Regions from separate parts of the Faecalimicrobium sp. JNUCC 81 genome, predicted to be linked through region 3. Evidence: a T-box and tRNA genes for the amino acid it is inferred to sense, from the RefSeq annotation. Region 3 holds a T-box; the other regions hold tRNA genes.

What was found. A T-box is a leader RNA that pairs with one kind of tRNA and senses whether it is charged. The one in region 3 lies ahead of alaS (alanine--tRNA ligase), so its partner is inferred to be a tRNA-Ala.
Region 1: it has a tRNA-Ala gene. The T-box ahead of alaS (alanine--tRNA ligase) is inferred to sense a tRNA for this amino acid. The anticodon was not compared.
Region 2: it has a tRNA-Ala gene. The T-box ahead of alaS (alanine--tRNA ligase) is inferred to sense a tRNA for this amino acid. The anticodon was not compared.

The regions. Positions count from the first base shown of each region.
Region 1 is NZ_CM132203.1:138,538-144,246, reverse strand. Features, by position in the region: rRNA gene JNUCC81_RS00830 (23S ribosomal RNA) at 1-2,837, opposite strand, end outside; tRNA gene JNUCC81_RS00825 (tRNA-Ala) at 3,083-3,158, opposite strand; rRNA gene JNUCC81_RS00820 (16S ribosomal RNA) at 3,210-4,712, opposite strand; tRNA gene JNUCC81_RS00815 (tRNA-Met) at 4,825-4,901, opposite strand; tRNA gene JNUCC81_RS00810 (tRNA-Phe) at 4,920-4,995, opposite strand; tRNA gene JNUCC81_RS00805 (tRNA-Ile) at 5,000-5,076, opposite strand; tRNA gene JNUCC81_RS00800 (tRNA-Pro) at 5,084-5,160, opposite strand; tRNA gene JNUCC81_RS00795 (tRNA-Trp) at 5,188-5,263, opposite strand; tRNA gene JNUCC81_RS00790 (tRNA-Ile) at 5,273-5,349, opposite strand; tRNA gene JNUCC81_RS00785 (tRNA-Pro) at 5,358-5,434, opposite strand; tRNA gene JNUCC81_RS00780 (tRNA-Ser) at 5,451-5,543, opposite strand; tRNA gene JNUCC81_RS00775 (tRNA-Ser) at 5,560-5,648, opposite strand; tRNA gene JNUCC81_RS00770 (tRNA-Lys) at 5,652-5,709, opposite strand, start outside.
Region 2 is NZ_CM132203.1:3,820,229-3,825,937, reverse strand. Features, by position in the region: gene JNUCC81_RS18930 (STAS domain-containing protein) at 1-71, shown strand, start outside; gene JNUCC81_RS18925 (ATP-binding protein) at 96-482, shown strand; gene JNUCC81_RS18920 (SigB/SigF/SigG family RNA polymerase sigma factor) at 482-1,258, shown strand; rRNA gene JNUCC81_RS18915 (16S ribosomal RNA) at 1,440-2,942, shown strand; tRNA gene JNUCC81_RS18910 (tRNA-Ala) at 3,077-3,152, shown strand; rRNA gene JNUCC81_RS18905 (23S ribosomal RNA) at 3,323-5,709, shown strand, end outside.
Region 3 is NZ_CM132203.1:913,309-919,017, reverse strand. Features, by position in the region: gene alaS (alanine--tRNA ligase) at 1-1,772, opposite strand, end outside; T-box leader at 1,916-2,136, opposite strand; gene mnmA (tRNA 2-thiouridine(34) synthase MnmA) at 2,202-3,281, opposite strand; gene nifU (Fe-S cluster assembly scaffold protein NifU) at 3,489-3,938, opposite strand; gene nifS (cysteine desulfurase NifS) at 3,981-5,168, opposite strand; gene JNUCC81_RS04490 (RrF2 family transcriptional regulator) at 5,187-5,636, opposite strand.

The DNA of each region.
Region 1 (5,709 bases), 770 kb from region 3:
CTATCAACCAGGTAGTCTTCCTGGGGTCTTACCCTTACGGTGGGAAATCTTATCTTGAAGTTGGCTTCGCGCTTAGATGCTTTCAGCGCTTATCCATTCCGTACATAGCTACCCAGCCATGCCCTTGGCAGAACAACTGGTACACCAGAGGTACGTCCATCCCGGTCCTCTCGTACTAAGGACAGGTCTCCTCAAATTTCCTACGCCTGCGACGGATAGGGACCGAACTGTCTCACGACGTTCTGAACCCAGCTCGCGTACCACTTTAATGGGCGAACAGCCCAACCCTTGGGACCTACTACAGCCCCAGGATGTGATGAGCCGACATCGAGGTGCCAAACCTCCCCGTCGATGTGGACTCTTGGGGGAGATAAGCCTGTTATCCCCAGGGTAGCTTTTATCCGTTGAGCGATGGCCCTTCCATGCGGAACCACCGGATCACTAAGTCCGACTTTCGTCCTTGCTCGACCTGTATGTCTTGCAATCAAGCTCTCTTTTGCCTTTACACTCTTCGTACGATTTCCGACCGTACTGAGAGAACCTTTGAGCGCCTCCGTTACTCTTTGGGAGGCGACCGCCCCAGTCAAACTGCCCACCTGACGGTGTCCCAAGACCTGATTCAAGGCCTCTGGTTAGGATCCCAGTACTACAAGGGTGGTATCCCAAGGATGACTCCACACAAACTGGCGTTCATGCTTCAAAGTCTCCCACCTATCCTGTACATGTAGTACCAAGACCCAACGTCAAGCTACAGTAAAGCTCCATGGGGTCTTTCCGTCCTGTCGCAGGTACCCGGCATCTTCACCGGGATTACAATTTCACCGAGTCTATTGTTGAGACAGTGCCCAAATCGTTACGCCTTTCGTGCGGGTCGGAACTTACCCGACAAGGAATTTCGCTACCTTAGGACCGTTATAGTTACGGCCGCCGTTTACTGGGGCTTAAGTTCACTGCTTCGATTGCTCTAACAGATCCCCTTAACCTTCCAGCACCGGGCAGGCGTCAGCTCCTATACATCGTCTTGCGACTTAGCAGAAACCTGTGTTTTTGGTAAACAGTCGCTTGGGCCTATTCTCTGCGGCCATCCAAAGGATGGCACCCCTTCTCCCTAAGTTACGGGGTCATTTTGCCGAGTTCCTTAACAATAGTTCTCTCGCTGGCCTTAGGATACTCTCCTCACCCACCTGTGTCGGTTTGAGGTACGGGCGCCTTTAAACTCGATAGAGACTTTTCTTGACAGTGTGAAATCAGCTACTTCGCTACTAAATTTCGCTCCCCATCGTACCCCAGCATTATCAAGACGGATTTGCCTATCTTGACTGCCTCAGTACTTAGCCACACATAACCAACAGTGTGGTTAGCTTATCCTACTGTGTCATCCCATTTCTCAAGCGTTTATTGGCGGTACAGGAATATCAACCTGTTGTCCATCACCTACGCCTTTCGGCCTCGGCTTAGGTCCCGACTAACCCAGGGCGGACGAACCTTCCCCTGGAAACCTTGGGTTTACGGCCCGTGGGATTCTCACCCACGTCTCGCTACTCATGCCAACATTCTCACTCGTATACTGTCCACGTGTCCTTACGGTCACGCTTCAGCCTGCATACGAAGCTCCCCTACCCATCATAATGATGCCGTAGCTTCGGTAGTACGTTTTAGCCCCGGAAATTTTCGGCGCAGGATCACTCGACCAGTGAGCTATTACGCACTCTTTAAATGAGTGGCTGCTTCTAAGCCAACATCCTGGTTGTCTGTGCAATCCCACATCCTTTACCACTTAACGTACATTTAGGGACCTTAGCTGACGATCTGGGCTGTTGCCCTTTCGACTATGAATCTTATCACCCACAGTCTGACTCCCAAGTATAAGAATACGGCATTCGGAGTTTGATAGTCTTCGGTAAGTGCAATACCCCCTAGGACATTCAGTGCTCTACCTCCGCTTCTCTCAACCTTGAGGCTAGCCCTAAAGCTATTTCGGGGAGAACCAGCTATCTCCGGGCTCGATTGGAATTTCACCGCTATCCACAAGTCATCCCCGAGCTTTTCAACGCTCGTGGGTTCGGTCCTCCACGAAATTTTACTTTCGCTTCAACCTGCTCATGGATAGGTCGCCCGGTTTCGGGTCTACGTCAAGTAACTTAAGCGCCCATTTAAGACTCGCTTTCGCTACGGCTCCGCACCTTAAGTGCTTAACCTTGCTACTTAACGTAACTCGTTGGCCCGTTCTACAAAAAGTACGCGGTCACACAAGTAATGTGCTCCCACAGCTTGTAAGTGCAGGGTTTCAGGTTCTATTTCACTCCCCTCCCGGGGTTCTTTTCACCTTTCCCTCACGGTACTATGCGCTATCGGTCACTAGGTAGTATTTAGGCTTGGAGGATGGTCCCTCCTGCTTCCCACAGGGTTTCACGTGTCCCGTGGTACTCTGGATCATATCTGAAGTCTTCTCGTTTTGACTACGTGGCTGTTACACTTTATAGCGGAGCTTTCCAACTCTCTTCGTCTACAATAGCCTCTTCGTTTATGATATGTCCGCAACCCCAACAAAGAAAACTTCATTGGTTTGGCCTGTTCCGCGTTCGCTCGCCGCTACTTACGGAATCGAATTTCTTTCTTTTCCTCCGGGTACTTAGATGTTTCAGTTCCCCGAGTTCCCCTCGCTAAGCTATGTATTCACTTAACGATACTTAGACATTACTCTAAGTGAGTTTCCTCATTCGGAAATCTTCGGATCAAAGTTTACGTGCAACTCCCCGAAGCTTATCGCAGCTTATCGCGTCCTTCATCGGCTCCTAGTGCCAAGGCATCCGCCCTGCACCCTTAATAACTTGACCAGTTATTAAAGTGTTTCGTCAACGAACAAACTTCGTATTCACTCAGTTTATTACGTTACTCAAAGTTTGATATTTTAATGACTTATCGTGTCGTTGATATTTTTAGAAGTTATCTTCTTCATATATATAAAATGATGTCATATCACTAAATGTTATGCAGTTTTCAAAGTACTAAAATGCTTCGCATGTCGCCAACGATATTACTTCACATACGTTCAGTAACATCCGTTGCTCAAACAACGAAATGGTGGAGATGAGGAGGATCGAACTCCTGACCCCTTGCGTGCAAGGCAAGTGCTCTCCCAGCTGAGCTACACCCCCATATAGAGTTTTAAGAACTCTCAAAATTAAACAGTAGGTAATTCTCCTTAGAAAGGAGGTGATCCAGCCGCACCTTCCGATACGGCTACCTTGTTACGACTTCACCCCAGTTATTGATTTCACCTTCGACGGCCGCTTCCAAAAGGTTAGCAAACCGGCTTCGGGCGCCCCCAACTTCCGTGGTGTGACGGGCGGTGTGTACAAGACCCGGGAACGCATTCACCGCAGCATTCTGATCTGCGATTACTAGTAACTCCAGCTTCATGTAGGCGAGTTTCAGCCTACAATCCGAACTGAGAATGGCTTTAAGGGATTAGCTCCGCCTCACGACTTGGCTGCCCTCTGTACCACCCATTGTAGCACGTGTGTAGCCCTAAGCATAAGGGGCATGATGATTTGACGTCATCCCCACCTTCCTACAGGTTATCCCTGGCAGTCCCTCTAGAGTGCCCAACTTAATGCTGGCAACTAAAGGCAAGGGTTGCGCTCGTTGCGGGACTTAACCCAACATCTCACGACACGAGCTGACGACAACCATGCACCACCTGTCACTTCTGTCCCCGAAGGGAAATCTCCGATTAGGGAGAGGTCAAAAGGATGTCAAGCTTAGGTAAGGTTCTTCGCGTTGCTTCGAATTAAACCACATGCTCCGCTACTTGTGCGGGTCCCCGTCAATTCCTTTGAGTTTCACTCTTGCGAGCGTACTTCCCAGGCGGAGTACTTAATGCGTTAGCTGCGCCACCGAAGGGGGTAACCTCCGACAGCTAGTACTCATCGTTTACGGCGTGGACTACCAGGGTATCTAATCCTGTTTGCTCCCCACGCTTTCGTGCCTCAGTGTCAGTTACAGTCCAGAGAGCCGCCTTCGCAACTGGTATTCCTCCTAATATCTACGCATTTCACCGCTACACTAGGAATTCTACTCTCCTCTCCTGCACTCAAGTTTCTCAGTTTCAAAGGCTTACTACGGTTGAGCCGTAGCCTTTCACCTCTGACTTAAGAAACCACCTACGCACCCTTTACGCCCAGTAATTCCGGATAACGCTAGCCCCCTACGTATTACCGCGGCTGCTGGCACGTAGTTAGCCGGGGCTTCCTCCTCAAGTACCGTCATTATCTTCCTTGAGGACAGAGCTTTACGACCCGAAGGCCTTCATCGCTCACGCGGCGTTGCTGCATCAGGCTTTCGCCCATTGTGCAATATTCCCCACTGCTGCCTCCCGTAGGAGTTTGGACCGTGTCTCAGTTCCAATGTGGCCGATCACCCTCTCAGGTCGGCTACTGATCGTCGCCTTGGTAAGCCGTTACCTTACCAACTAGCTAATCAGACGCGGGTCCATCCTGTACCGCCGGAGCTTTGATAAAAAAGCCATGCGACTCTCTCATGTTATCCCGTATTAGCATACCTTTCGGTATGTTATCCGTGTGTACAGGGCAGGTTACCCACGCGTTACTCACCCGTCCGCCGCTCTTTCCCGAAGGAAATCGCTCGACTTGCATGTGTTAGGCACGCCGCCAGCGTTCATCCTGAGCCAGGATCAAACTCTTAAATATAAGTTTTGACTTGGGCTCAGATACTGTTATATATCTGGCTTTGTTTGGTTGTTTCAAATTCTATAAATTAACCTACTGTTTAATTTTCAAAGTTCTTAATAATAGTTTAAGTTGGTAGCGGTAACAGGAGTCGAACCTGTGACCTTTCGGGTATGAACCGAACGCTCTAGCCAACTAAGCTATACCGCCATATTCATTAATATGTTTTGGTGCCCAGAGGCGGAATCGAACCACCGACACGGGGATTTTCAGTCCCCTGCTCTACCGACTGAGCTATCTGGGCAAATTGGTGGGCCTAGCTGGACTCGAACCAGCGACCTCACGCTTATCAGGCGTGCGCTCTAACCACCTGAGCTATAGGCCCAACTTATTGGTCGAGGTAGAGGGACTCGAACCCCCGGCCCCATGGTCCCAAACCAAGTGCGCTACCAAACTGCGCTATACCTCGACATTAACTTATAATTTTAATTTTAAATGGCAGGGGTAGAGGGACTCGAACCCCCGGCGCACGGTTTTGGAGACCGACGCTCTACCAACTGAGCTATACCCCTATGAATTTATGGTGGACCATCAGGGACTCGAACCCCGGACCTACCGGTTATGAGCCGGGCGCTCTAACCAACTGAGCTAATGGTCCAAACTTATTGGTCGAGGTAGAGGGACTCGAACCCCCGGCCCCATGGTCCCAAACCAAGTGCGCTACCAAACTGCGCTATACCTCGACATAAAAACAAAAATTGGCGGAGAAGGAGGGATTCGAACCCTCGCACCGGTTTAATCCAGCCTAATCCCTTAGCAGGGGATCCTCTTGAGCCACTTGAGTACTTCTCCGAATATTAAATTAAAATGGCGGAGAGGGTGGGATTCGAACCCACGGTGCCGTTAAGCATCACTGGTTTTCAAGACCAGCTCCTTAAACCACTCGGACACCTCTCCAATTGGTGATCCATCCGCGACTCGAACGCGGGACACCCTGATTAAAAGTCAGGTGCTCTAC
Region 2 (5,709 bases), 930 kb from region 3:
ATCCTAAAAGTAATGTTAAAAAGATTTTTACGATAACAGGTCTAGATAAAATATTTAAAGTGGAGGGATAAGCTTTGACTTGTGAAACTATAAAAATGGAAATAAGTTCAAATCCTGAATATGTAGGTATTATAAGACTAACTACTTCAGGAATAGCTAATAAAATAGGTTTTTCAATAGATGATATAGAAGATATGAAGGTAGCTGTGTCAGAAGCTTGTACTAATGCAATTAAGCATAGTAATGATAATGTATTCAATATAACATTTATCATATTAGAAAATGGACTTACTATAGAAATTCAAGATAATGGTAAAGGTTATGACATAGAAAATGCAGTTCAACCTGATTTAGAGAATCCAAAAGAAAATGGATTAGGACTGTTTATAATACAAACATTAATGGATGATGTAAGTATAGAGTCAAAAGAAAACCAAGGTACAATAGTAAGGATGACTAAATATTTAGGAGTTGATATTTAATGAAAAATGTAGCTAGTGCTACAGATTACCTAAATATGGATACAAAAGAGCTATTTAAGATATATAGTAAAGATAAGAACAACAAAGAACTTAGAAACACTCTTATCGAAAGGCATCTATATTTAGTAAACTTGCTAGCGAAAAAGTATATAAATAAAGGTGTTGAGTTTGAAGATATATATCAGGTTGCTTCATTGGCACTAATATATGCTATAGATAGGTATGATATAGAAAAAGGATATGAATTTTCTAGCTTTGCAACTCCAACTATAATAGGAGAAATAAAAAAGTATTTTAGAGATAAAGTGTGGACTTTGAGAGTACCTAGACGTGTACAAGAGTTAAGCAAGAAAATAAGTGAAGCTAAAGTTGCTTTAGAGCAAGAGAATAAGAGACACCCTAAGGTAAAAGATATAGCTAATTATATAGGATGTAGTGAAGAGGATGTATTAGAAGCTATGGAAGCCTCATATGGATACCAGCCGATATCTCTAGATTCTTCAAGTAATGATGATTCTGAAGATAAAGATATAACTCTTATAGATAAAATAGGACAAGAAGAAAGTAGCTTTGGAAATATAGAACAAAAAGATTTTGTAAATAAATTTATGGAAAATTTAAATGAATTAGAAACTAAAATATTTAAGGATAGATTCTTCTTAGATAAAACTCAATCTACAATAGCGAAAGAATTAGAGATATCTCAAATGACTGTTTCTAGGCTGGAAAGAAAGATAATAGAGAAGCTTAGAAAAGAGTATGAAAAAAATATTTAAAAAACTTTAAAAAAAGTATTGACCTACTGTTTAATATATAGTATATTATTACTTGTCCTTAAGAAAAGGGCAAAGCAAAAATGAACTTTGAAAATTAAACAGTAGGTTAATTTATAGAATTTGAAACAACCAAACAAACAAAGCCAGATATATAACAGTATCTGAGCCCAAGTCAAAACTTATATTTAAGAGTTTGATCCTGGCTCAGGATGAACGCTGGCGGCGTGCCTAACACATGCAAGTCGAGCGATTTCCTTCGGGAAAGAGCGGCGGACGGGTGAGTAACGCGTGGGTAACCTGCCCTGTACACACGGATAACATACCGAAAGGTATGCTAATACGGGATAACATGAGAGAGTCGCATGACTTTTTTATCAAAGATTTATCGGTACAGGATGGACCCGCGTCTGATTAGCTAGTTGGTAAGGTAACGGCTTACCAAGGCGACGATCAGTAGCCGACCTGAGAGGGTGATCGGCCACATTGGAACTGAGACACGGTCCAAACTCCTACGGGAGGCAGCAGTGGGGAATATTGCACAATGGGCGAAAGCCTGATGCAGCAACGCCGCGTGAGCGATGAAGGCCTTCGGGTCGTAAAGCTCTGTCCTCAAGGAAGATAATGACGGTACTTGAGGAGGAAGCCCCGGCTAACTACGTGCCAGCAGCCGCGGTAATACGTAGGGGGCTAGCGTTATCCGGAATTACTGGGCGTAAAGGGTGCGTAGGTGGTTTCTTAAGTCAGAGGTGAAAGGCTACGGCTCAACCGTAGTAAGCCTTTGAAACTGAGAAACTTGAGTGCAGGAGAGGAGAGTAGAATTCCTAGTGTAGCGGTGAAATGCGTAGATATTAGGAGGAATACCAGTTGCGAAGGCGGCTCTCTGGACTGTAACTGACACTGAGGCACGAAAGCGTGGGGAGCAAACAGGATTAGATACCCTGGTAGTCCACGCCGTAAACGATGAGTACTAGCTGTCGGAGGTTACCCCCTTCGGTGGCGCAGCTAACGCATTAAGTACTCCGCCTGGGAAGTACGCTCGCAAGAGTGAAACTCAAAGGAATTGACGGGGACCCGCACAAGTAGCGGAGCATGTGGTTTAATTCGAAGCAACGCGAAGAACCTTACCTAAGCTTGACATCCTTTTGACCTCTCCCTAATCGGAGATTTCCCTTCGGGGACAGAAGTGACAGGTGGTGCATGGTTGTCGTCAGCTCGTGTCGTGAGATGTTGGGTTAAGTCCCGCAACGAGCGCAACCCTTGCCTTTAGTTGCCAGCATTAAGTTGGGCACTCTAGAGGGACTGCCAGGGATAACCTGGAGGAAGGTGGGGATGACGTCAAATCATCATGCCCCTTATGCTTAGGGCTACACACGTGCTACAATGGGTGGTACAGAGGGCAGCCAAGTCGTGAGGCGGAGCTAATCCCTTAAAGCCATTCTCAGTTCGGATTGTAGGCTGAAACTCGCCTACATGAAGCTGGAGTTACTAGTAATCGCAGATCAGAATGCTGCGGTGAATGCGTTCCCGGGTCTTGTACACACCGCCCGTCACACCACGGAAGTTGGGGGCGCCCGAAGCCGGTTTGCTAACCTTTTGGAAGCGGCCGTCGAAGGTGAAATCAATAACTGGGGTGAAGTCGTAACAAGGTAGCCGTATCGGAAGGTGCGGCTGGATCACCTCCTTTCTAAGGAGAATTACCTACTGTTTAATTTTGAGAGTTCTTATTTTTTTGTGAAAAACGAATAAAAACTTGCTAAAAATATTGACAAAAATCGACAAATATAGTAAAATATATTTCGTTGAAAAAGTTAATAACATGGGGGTGTAGCTCAGCTGGGAGAGCACTTGCCTTGCACGCAAGGGGTCAGGAGTTCGATCCTCCTCATCTCCACCATATTAGTACTTTGAAAACTGCATAACATTTAGTGATATGACATCATTTTATATATAGACAATGAAGTCTTTAAAATAAGCTAGACAGATAAGTCTTTAAAATCAACTTTAAGCACTGGAATAAACTGAGTGAATACGAAGTTTGTTCAGTAGCGATAACTTTTAATAACTGGTCAAGTTATTAAGGGTGCAGGGCGGATGCCTTGGCACTAGGAGCCGATGAAGGACGCGATAAGCTGCGATAAGCTTCGGGGAGTTGCACGTAAACTTTGATCCGAAGATTTCCGAATGAGGAAACTCACTTAGAGTAATGTCTAAGTATCGTTAAGTGAATACATAGCTTAGCGAGGGGAACCGGGGGAACTGAAACATCTAAGTACCCGGAGGAAAAGAAAGAAATTCGATTCCGTAAGTAGCGGCGAGCGAACGCGGAACAGGCCAAACCAATGAAGTTTTCTTCGTTGGGGTTGCGGACATATCATAAACGAAGAGGTCATCGTAAGTGAAGAGAGTTGGAAAGCTCCGCCATAGAAGGTAATAGCCCTGTATTTGAAACGATAATTCTTTAGATATGATCCAGAGTACCACGGGACACGTGAAACCCTGTGGGAAGCAGGAGGGACCATCCTCCAAGCCTAAATACTACCTAGTGACCGATAGCGCATAGTACCGTGAGGGAAAGGTGAAAAGAACCCCGGGAGGGGAGTGAAATAGAACCTGAAACCCTGCACTTACAAGCTGTGGGAGCACATTATTTGTGTGACCGCGTACTTTTTGTAGAACGGGCCAACGAGTTACGTTAAGTAGCAAGGTTAAGCACTTAAGGTGCGGAGCCGTAGCGAAAGCGAGTCTTAAATGGGCGCTTAAGTTACTTGACGTAGACCCGAAACCGGGCGACCTATCCATGAGCAGGTTGAAGCGAAAGTAAAATTTCGTGGAGGACCGAACCCACGAGCGTTGAAAAGCTCGGGGATGACTTGTGGATAGCGGTGAAATTCCAATCGAGCCCGGAGATAGCTGGTTCTCCCCGAAATAGCTTTAGGGCTAGCCTCAAGGTTGAGAGAAGCGGAGGTAGAGCACTGAATGTCCTAGGGGGTATTGCACTTACCGAAGACTATCAAACTCCGAATGCCGTATTCTTATACTTGGGAGTCAGACTGTGGGTGATAAGATTCATAGTCGAAAGGGCAACAGCCCAGATCGTCAGCTAAGGTCCCTAAATGTACGTTAAGTGGTAAAGGATGTGGGATTGCACAGACAACCAGGATGTTGGCTTAGAAGCAGCCACTCATTTAAAGAGTGCGTAATAGCTCACTGGTCGAGTGATCCTGCGCCGAAAATTTCCGGGGCTAAAACGTACTACCGAAGCTACGGCATCATTATGATGGGTAGGGGAGCTTCGTATGCAGGCTGAAGCGTGACCGTAAGGACGCGTGGACAGTATACGAGTGAGAATGTTGGCATGAGTAGCGAGACGTGGGTGAGAATCCCACGGGCCGTAAACCCAAGGTTTCCAGGGGAAGGTTCGTCCGCCCTGGGTTAGTCGGGACCTAAGCCGAGGCCGAAAGGCGTAGGTGATGGACAACAGGTTGATATTCCTGTACCGCCAATAAACGCTTGAGAAATGGGATGACACAGTAGGATAAGCTAACCACACTGTTGGTTATGTGTGGCTAAGTACTGAGGCAGTCAAGATAGGCAAATCCGTCTTGATAATGCTGGGGTACGATGGGGAGCGAAATTTAGTAGCGAAGTAGCTGATTTCACACTGTCAAGAAAAGTCTCTATCGAGTTTAAAGGCGCCCGTACCTCAAACCGACACAGGTGGGTGAGGAGAGTATCCTAAGGCCAGCGAGAGAACTATTGTTAAGGAACTCGGCAAAATGACCCCGTAACTTAGGGAGAAGGGGTGCCATCCTTTGGATGGCCGCAGAGAATAGGCCCAAGCGACTGTTTACCAAAAACACAGGTTTCTGCTAAGTCGCAAGACGATGTATAGGAGCTGACGCCTGCCCGGTGCTGGAAGGTTAAGGGGATCTGTTAGAGCAATCGAAGCAGTGAACTTAAGCCCCAGTAAACGGCGGCCGTAACTATAACGGTCCTAAGGTAGCGAAATTCCTTGTCGGGTAAGTTCCGACCCGCACGAAAGGCGTAACGATTTGGGCACTGTCTCAACAATAGACTCGGTGAAATTGTAATCCCGGTGAAGATGCCGGGTACCTGCGACAGGACGGAAAGACCCCATGGAGCTTTACTGTAGCTTGACGTTGGGTCTTGGTACTACATGTACAGGATAGGTGGGAGACTTTGAAGCATGAACGCCAGTTTGTGTGGAGTCATCCTTGGGATACCACCCTTGTAGTACTGGGATCCTAACCAGAGGCCTTGAATCAGGTCTTGGGACACCGTCAGGTGGGCAGTTTGACTGGGGCGGTCGCCTCCCAAAGAGTAACGGAGGCGCTCAAAGGTTCTCTCAGTACGGTCGGAAATCGTACGAAGAGTGTAAAGGCAAAAGAGAGCTTGATTGCAAGACATACAGGTCGAGCAAGGACGAAAGT
Region 3 (5,709 bases):
GATCCTGCTTGGTTAACATGATCTCCTAATACTTCTTTTAATACTTTGTGTAATAAGTGAGTAGCACTATGGTTTCTAGCAGAAGCCATTCTTACTTCTTTATTTACTATTGTCTTTAATACTTCACCATTATTTACTTTTCCTGACTTAACAGTTCCTATGTGTTTTATAGTGTTATTAGCACCTTTTCTTGTATCAGTTATTTCTATTACTATATCTTCATCATCATTTACTAAAACTCCACAGTCTCCTGACTGTCCTCCACCTTCTGGGTAGAATGTTGTTTTATCTAGTACTATAACTACATTTTGTCCAGCTTCCGCACTTTCTACTATTTCATTGTCTACAACTATAGCTTTAGCTATCCCTTTATTTTCTAATTCTTTATATCCGTCAAATTCACTAGCAACAGAAGAATCTAATTTAGATAATGGATCTTCTTTCCAACTTTCTCCATCCATATTTCCTCTAGCACTTCTAGCTCTTTCTCTTTGCTTATTCATTTCTTCGTTGAAAGCTTCTTCATCTATTAAAAGATTTTCTTCTTCTAATATTTCTTTAGTTAAATCGATTGGGAATCCATAAGTGTCATATAATTTAAATGCATTTTCTCCACTTAAAGTAGTTTCTTTATTTTCTTTTAACTCAGCTATATAAGAAGCTAGTATTTCACTACCTTGATCTATAGTTTCATTGAATTTTTCTTCTTCTATTCTTATAACTTTTTTGATGTAGCTTTCTTTTTCAACTAGTTCTGGGTAAGCTTCTCCACTTACTTTTATAACTTCATCAACTAATTTGAATAAGAAGTTTTCTTTTATTCCAAGTAACTTTCCATGACGAGCAGCACGTCTTAATAATCTTCTTAGTACATATCCTCTACCTTCATTTGATGGAAGTACTCCATCTGCTACTAAGAAACTTACAGCTCTTATATGGTCAGTTATTATTCTTACAGAAACATCTTTTTTCATGCCTTTTCCATATTCTACATTAGCAGCTTTTTCTATAGCACTTATTATTTGTCTTATTGTATCCACTTCAAATATATTATCAACGTCTTGCATTATACAAGCCATTCTCTCTAATCCCATACCTGTATCTATATTTTTATGCTCTAATTGTCCATAGTTACCATTTTCATCTCTATCAAATTGAGTAAATACATGGTTCCAGAATTCTAAGTATCTATCGCAATCACATCCTGGTTTACAATCTGGATTGTCACATCCATATTCTGGTCCTCTATCATAATGTATTTCTGAACATGGTCCACAAGGTCCTATACCTATTTCCCAGAAGTTATCATCTTTTCCAAGTCTAACTAATCTTTCTTCAGGGAATCCCATTTCTTTTGCCCATAAGTCATATGAATCATCATCTTCTTCGTACACTGTAACCCATATCTTTTCTTCAGGCATATGTAAATGCTCTGTAACGAACTCCCATCCCCATCTTATAGATTCTCTCTTAAAGTAATCTCCAAATGAGAAGTTTCCTAACATTTCAAAGAAAGTACCATGTCTTGCAGTCTTTCCTACATTTTCTATATCACCAGTTCTTATACATTTTTGACAAGTAGTCATTCTTTTACTTGGTGGCACTTCAACTCCTGCAAAGTAGTTTTTAAGTGGTGCCATACCTGAGTTTATAAGTAATAAACTTTTATCGTTATGTGGTACTAAAGACGCACTTTCCTTTACATAGTGACCTTTAGATTCAAAGAATTTTAAGAATTTACTTCTTATTTCATTTAATCCCATTTGTTGCATATTAACATCCTCCTATATATTAAAAATTCGCTTCGATCATATAGACAACAATCTTTAAAAACAGATTCGTTGCTTAAGTCTAGCAGCTGAGATTGTAAATAATCTCTTAGTATATTAAAAAACCTCGCGCCTATAAATAAACTTATAGGGGCGAGGATTATATTCGCGGTACCACCCTAATTATCACAAAATTTGTGACATCTTTGGAAAACCTTAGTTATAACGGAACCACCGACAACCCTTACTAAAATTTCAAGATTGTAACTCAAAGACTGCTTCAATTATTTTATTCTAAGGGCTTGCACCGTATTCCCTCTCTCTGTGAGACATCAAATAATTTACTACTTCTTATCACTGCTTTTCTCTTCTTAAATTATCTATTTTATATTACTAAATTTTTTCAAATTTAGCAATACTATTTTAATACTATTAGTCAATTACTCCTCCACCAATAACAGTATCTCCATCATACATTACAACAGATTGCCCTTTTGTTATTGCCCTTTGAGGTTCATCAAATGCTATTTTTATTTTGCCATTTCTAAGAGAATAAACTGTAGCATCTGCTGGTTTTGCTGAGTACCTAATTTTAGCTTGTACTCTTATAGGTTCATCTATCTTATCAAATGGTATAAAGTTAACATCTTTAGCTATAAGTTCTTTAGAGAATATATCATCATTATCTCCAAGTATAACAGTGTTTTTCTTAGCATTGATATCAACTACAAACATAGGCTTACCAAATGCTATTCCTAACCCTTTTCTTTGACCTATAGTATAGTTTACTATACCATTATGTTTTCCTAATACATTACCGTTAGTATCTACAAAATATCCGTCTTCAATTCTTTTTTTCGAATGTTTTTTAACATATCCAGCGTAGTCATTATCCTTTACGAAACATATTTCTTGACTATCTGGCTTATTATGGACATCCATACCCATCTCTTTTGCTATTTCTCTTACTCTATCTTTTTCAAACTCTCCTATTGGTAGTAGTGTATGTTCTAATTGCTCTTGAGTAAGGTTATATAATGCATAAGTTTGGTCTTTTTTATCCGTAACTGATTTTTTAAGTAAGTATCTACCAGTTTCTTCATCTTTTTCTATTTTAGCATAATGTCCAGTGGCTACATAATCACATCCTATTTGACGAGCTTTTTTAAAGAAATCATCAAACTTTATATGCTTATTACACGCTATACATGGATTAGGTGTTCTTCCGTTTAAATATTCATCTATAAAAGGCTCTATTACCTTTTGCTTAAATACATCACTAAAGTTTAATACATAAAAAGGTATACCTATTTTTTCTGCAACCTTTCTAGCATCTTCTACTGCTGCTAGTGAACAACATCCACCTTCATTTTCTATTAAATCATCATCTTCATCATCTTGCCATAGTTTCATAGTAACCCCTATGACATCATATCCTTGTTTTTTTAGTAGATATGCAGCTACTGAACTATCTACTCCTCCGCTCATTCCTATCATTACTCTTTTGCTCATAAAATCACCTCATTCTTTATATTATATATATTTTACTTATTTTTTTAAAGACTAAAATTCGTTACCCTCATTTTGCTAACAAGCAAAAGTAATTCACTCGCAGTTTGTTCAAAATAAATATATCGATCAAATCTGGTTAAAAATTAATATCCCTTTTAAGTATTTTACCTAAAAGGGATATTGTAATCTAAATTATTTATTTAGGATTTATTCTTCTTCCTCTATATCATGGTGATGATCATGATCATCATCTATTACTACGCCATCTAATTCTGGTATGTGTATATTGTTCTTTTTAGCGTAATCTATTAATGCAGCTTTTATAGCTTGTTCTGCTAAAACTGAACAGTGCATTTTTACTGGTGGTAATCCATCTAATGCTTCTGCAACAGCTTTATTAGTTACATCTAACGCTTCATGTATAGTTTTTCCTTTTACCATTTCTGTAGCCATTGATGAACTAGCTATTGCTGATCCACATCCAAAAGTTTTAAACTTAACATCTTTTATTATTTCATTTTCTATATCAAGATATATTCTCATTATATCTCCACATTTAGCATTTCCAACTTCACCTATTCCACTTGCATTTTCTATTTCTCCAACATTTCTTGGGCTCATGAAATGATCCATAACTTTATCACTATATGGGTTCATATTTTTATCCTCCTATATACTCATTAATTTACAGTATTTTTATTATTTGTTTTTATTTTTTATTTGGTCATAAAGAGGTGACATACTTCTTAATCTCTCTATCACTGGTGGTAAATTTTCTATTATATAATCTATATCGTCTTCTGTTGTAAAATCTCCTACTGTAAGTCTAAGTGACCCATGAGCTCTTTCATGAGGTAGACCTATAGCCATTAGTACATGTGATGGATCTAATGATCCTGAAGTACAAGCTGATCCACTTGATGCAGCTATACCTAACATGTCTAGCATTAAAAGTATTCCTTCACCTTCTATAAACTCAAATCCAAAGTTTACATTTCCAGGTAGTCTATTTTCTAAACTACCATTCACTGTTGTATATGGTATATTTTTTAATATTCCATCTATTAATTTAGTTCTTAATTTTGTTAAAGAAGCTACGTGGTTATCCATATTTGCTTTAGCCATTTCACAAGCTTTTCCATATCCAACTATTGATGGTATATTTTCAGTTCCTGCTCTTCTTCTTCTTTCTTGCGCTCCACCATGAACAAATGTATGAAGCTTAGTTCCTGCTTTAATGTATAAAGCTCCTATACCTTTTGGTCCATATATCTTGTGTGAAGACATACTCATTAAGTCTATGTTTAATTCCTTAACATCTATATTAATATTTCCTGCTGCTTGAACTGCATCAGTATGGAATAATACTTTATGAGCTTTAGCTATTTCACCAATTTCTTTTATTGGTTGTATAGTTCCTATTTCATTATTTGCAAACATTATAGTTATTAATATTGTAGTATCTTTTATTGAATCTTCTAATTGCTTAAGGTCTATTTTACCTTCAGAGTCAACATCTAAGTAAGTTATTTCAAATCCATGATACTTCTCTAAATATTCACATGTATGAAGCACAGCATGATGTTCTACTTTTGATGTTATTATGTGATTTCCTTTAGCTTTGTTAGCATATGCTACACCTTCTATTGCCCAGTTATCACTTTCTGTTCCACCTGCTGTGAAATATATTTCATTTGGCTTTGCATTTACTAAGTTAGCCACTTGCCCTCTAGCTTTATCTAAAGCATTTTTTGCTTCTCTTCCGAATGTATGAAAACTAGATGCGTTTCCAAAATAATCTGTTAAATATGGCATCATTTCATCTAATACTTCTTTTTTTACAGGAGTTGTCGCAGAATAATCCATATATAATCTTCTTTTTTCCATTTTTATTCGTCTCCCTATCTATTTTATAATTAAATTAGTTATATCATTTTCTAGTCTACTTTTGTTGTAATCATTTATCATGTCCTGAAGAGTGATTGAATTTACAACTTCGTCTATACCCTTTTTCATCTTTTCCCAAACTACCTTCGTGACACACATGCTTGAGTTTTCACATACATCTTCATCTAATACACAATCTGATAAAGATATTGGCCCTTCAAGTACTGTCAATATATCTCCAACTGTAATATCCTTGGCTTCTTTTCCTAACAAATATCCACCTTGAGATCCCCTTACACTTTTAACTAAGCCAGATTTTTTTAACTTAGAAAATATTTGCTCTAAGTATTGATCCGAGACATTTTGCTTCTTCGCAATAAATTTTAAGGGCACAGGACCGTCGCCTTGATTAAGCGAAAGTTCAAACATGGCCTTAAGTCCATATCTACCTTTAGTCGATAACTTCATATTTTATCACCCTTTATTTGAAATCTAATTCATACTATTTTAGTATGAATTATCTACAAAACAATTTTATTAT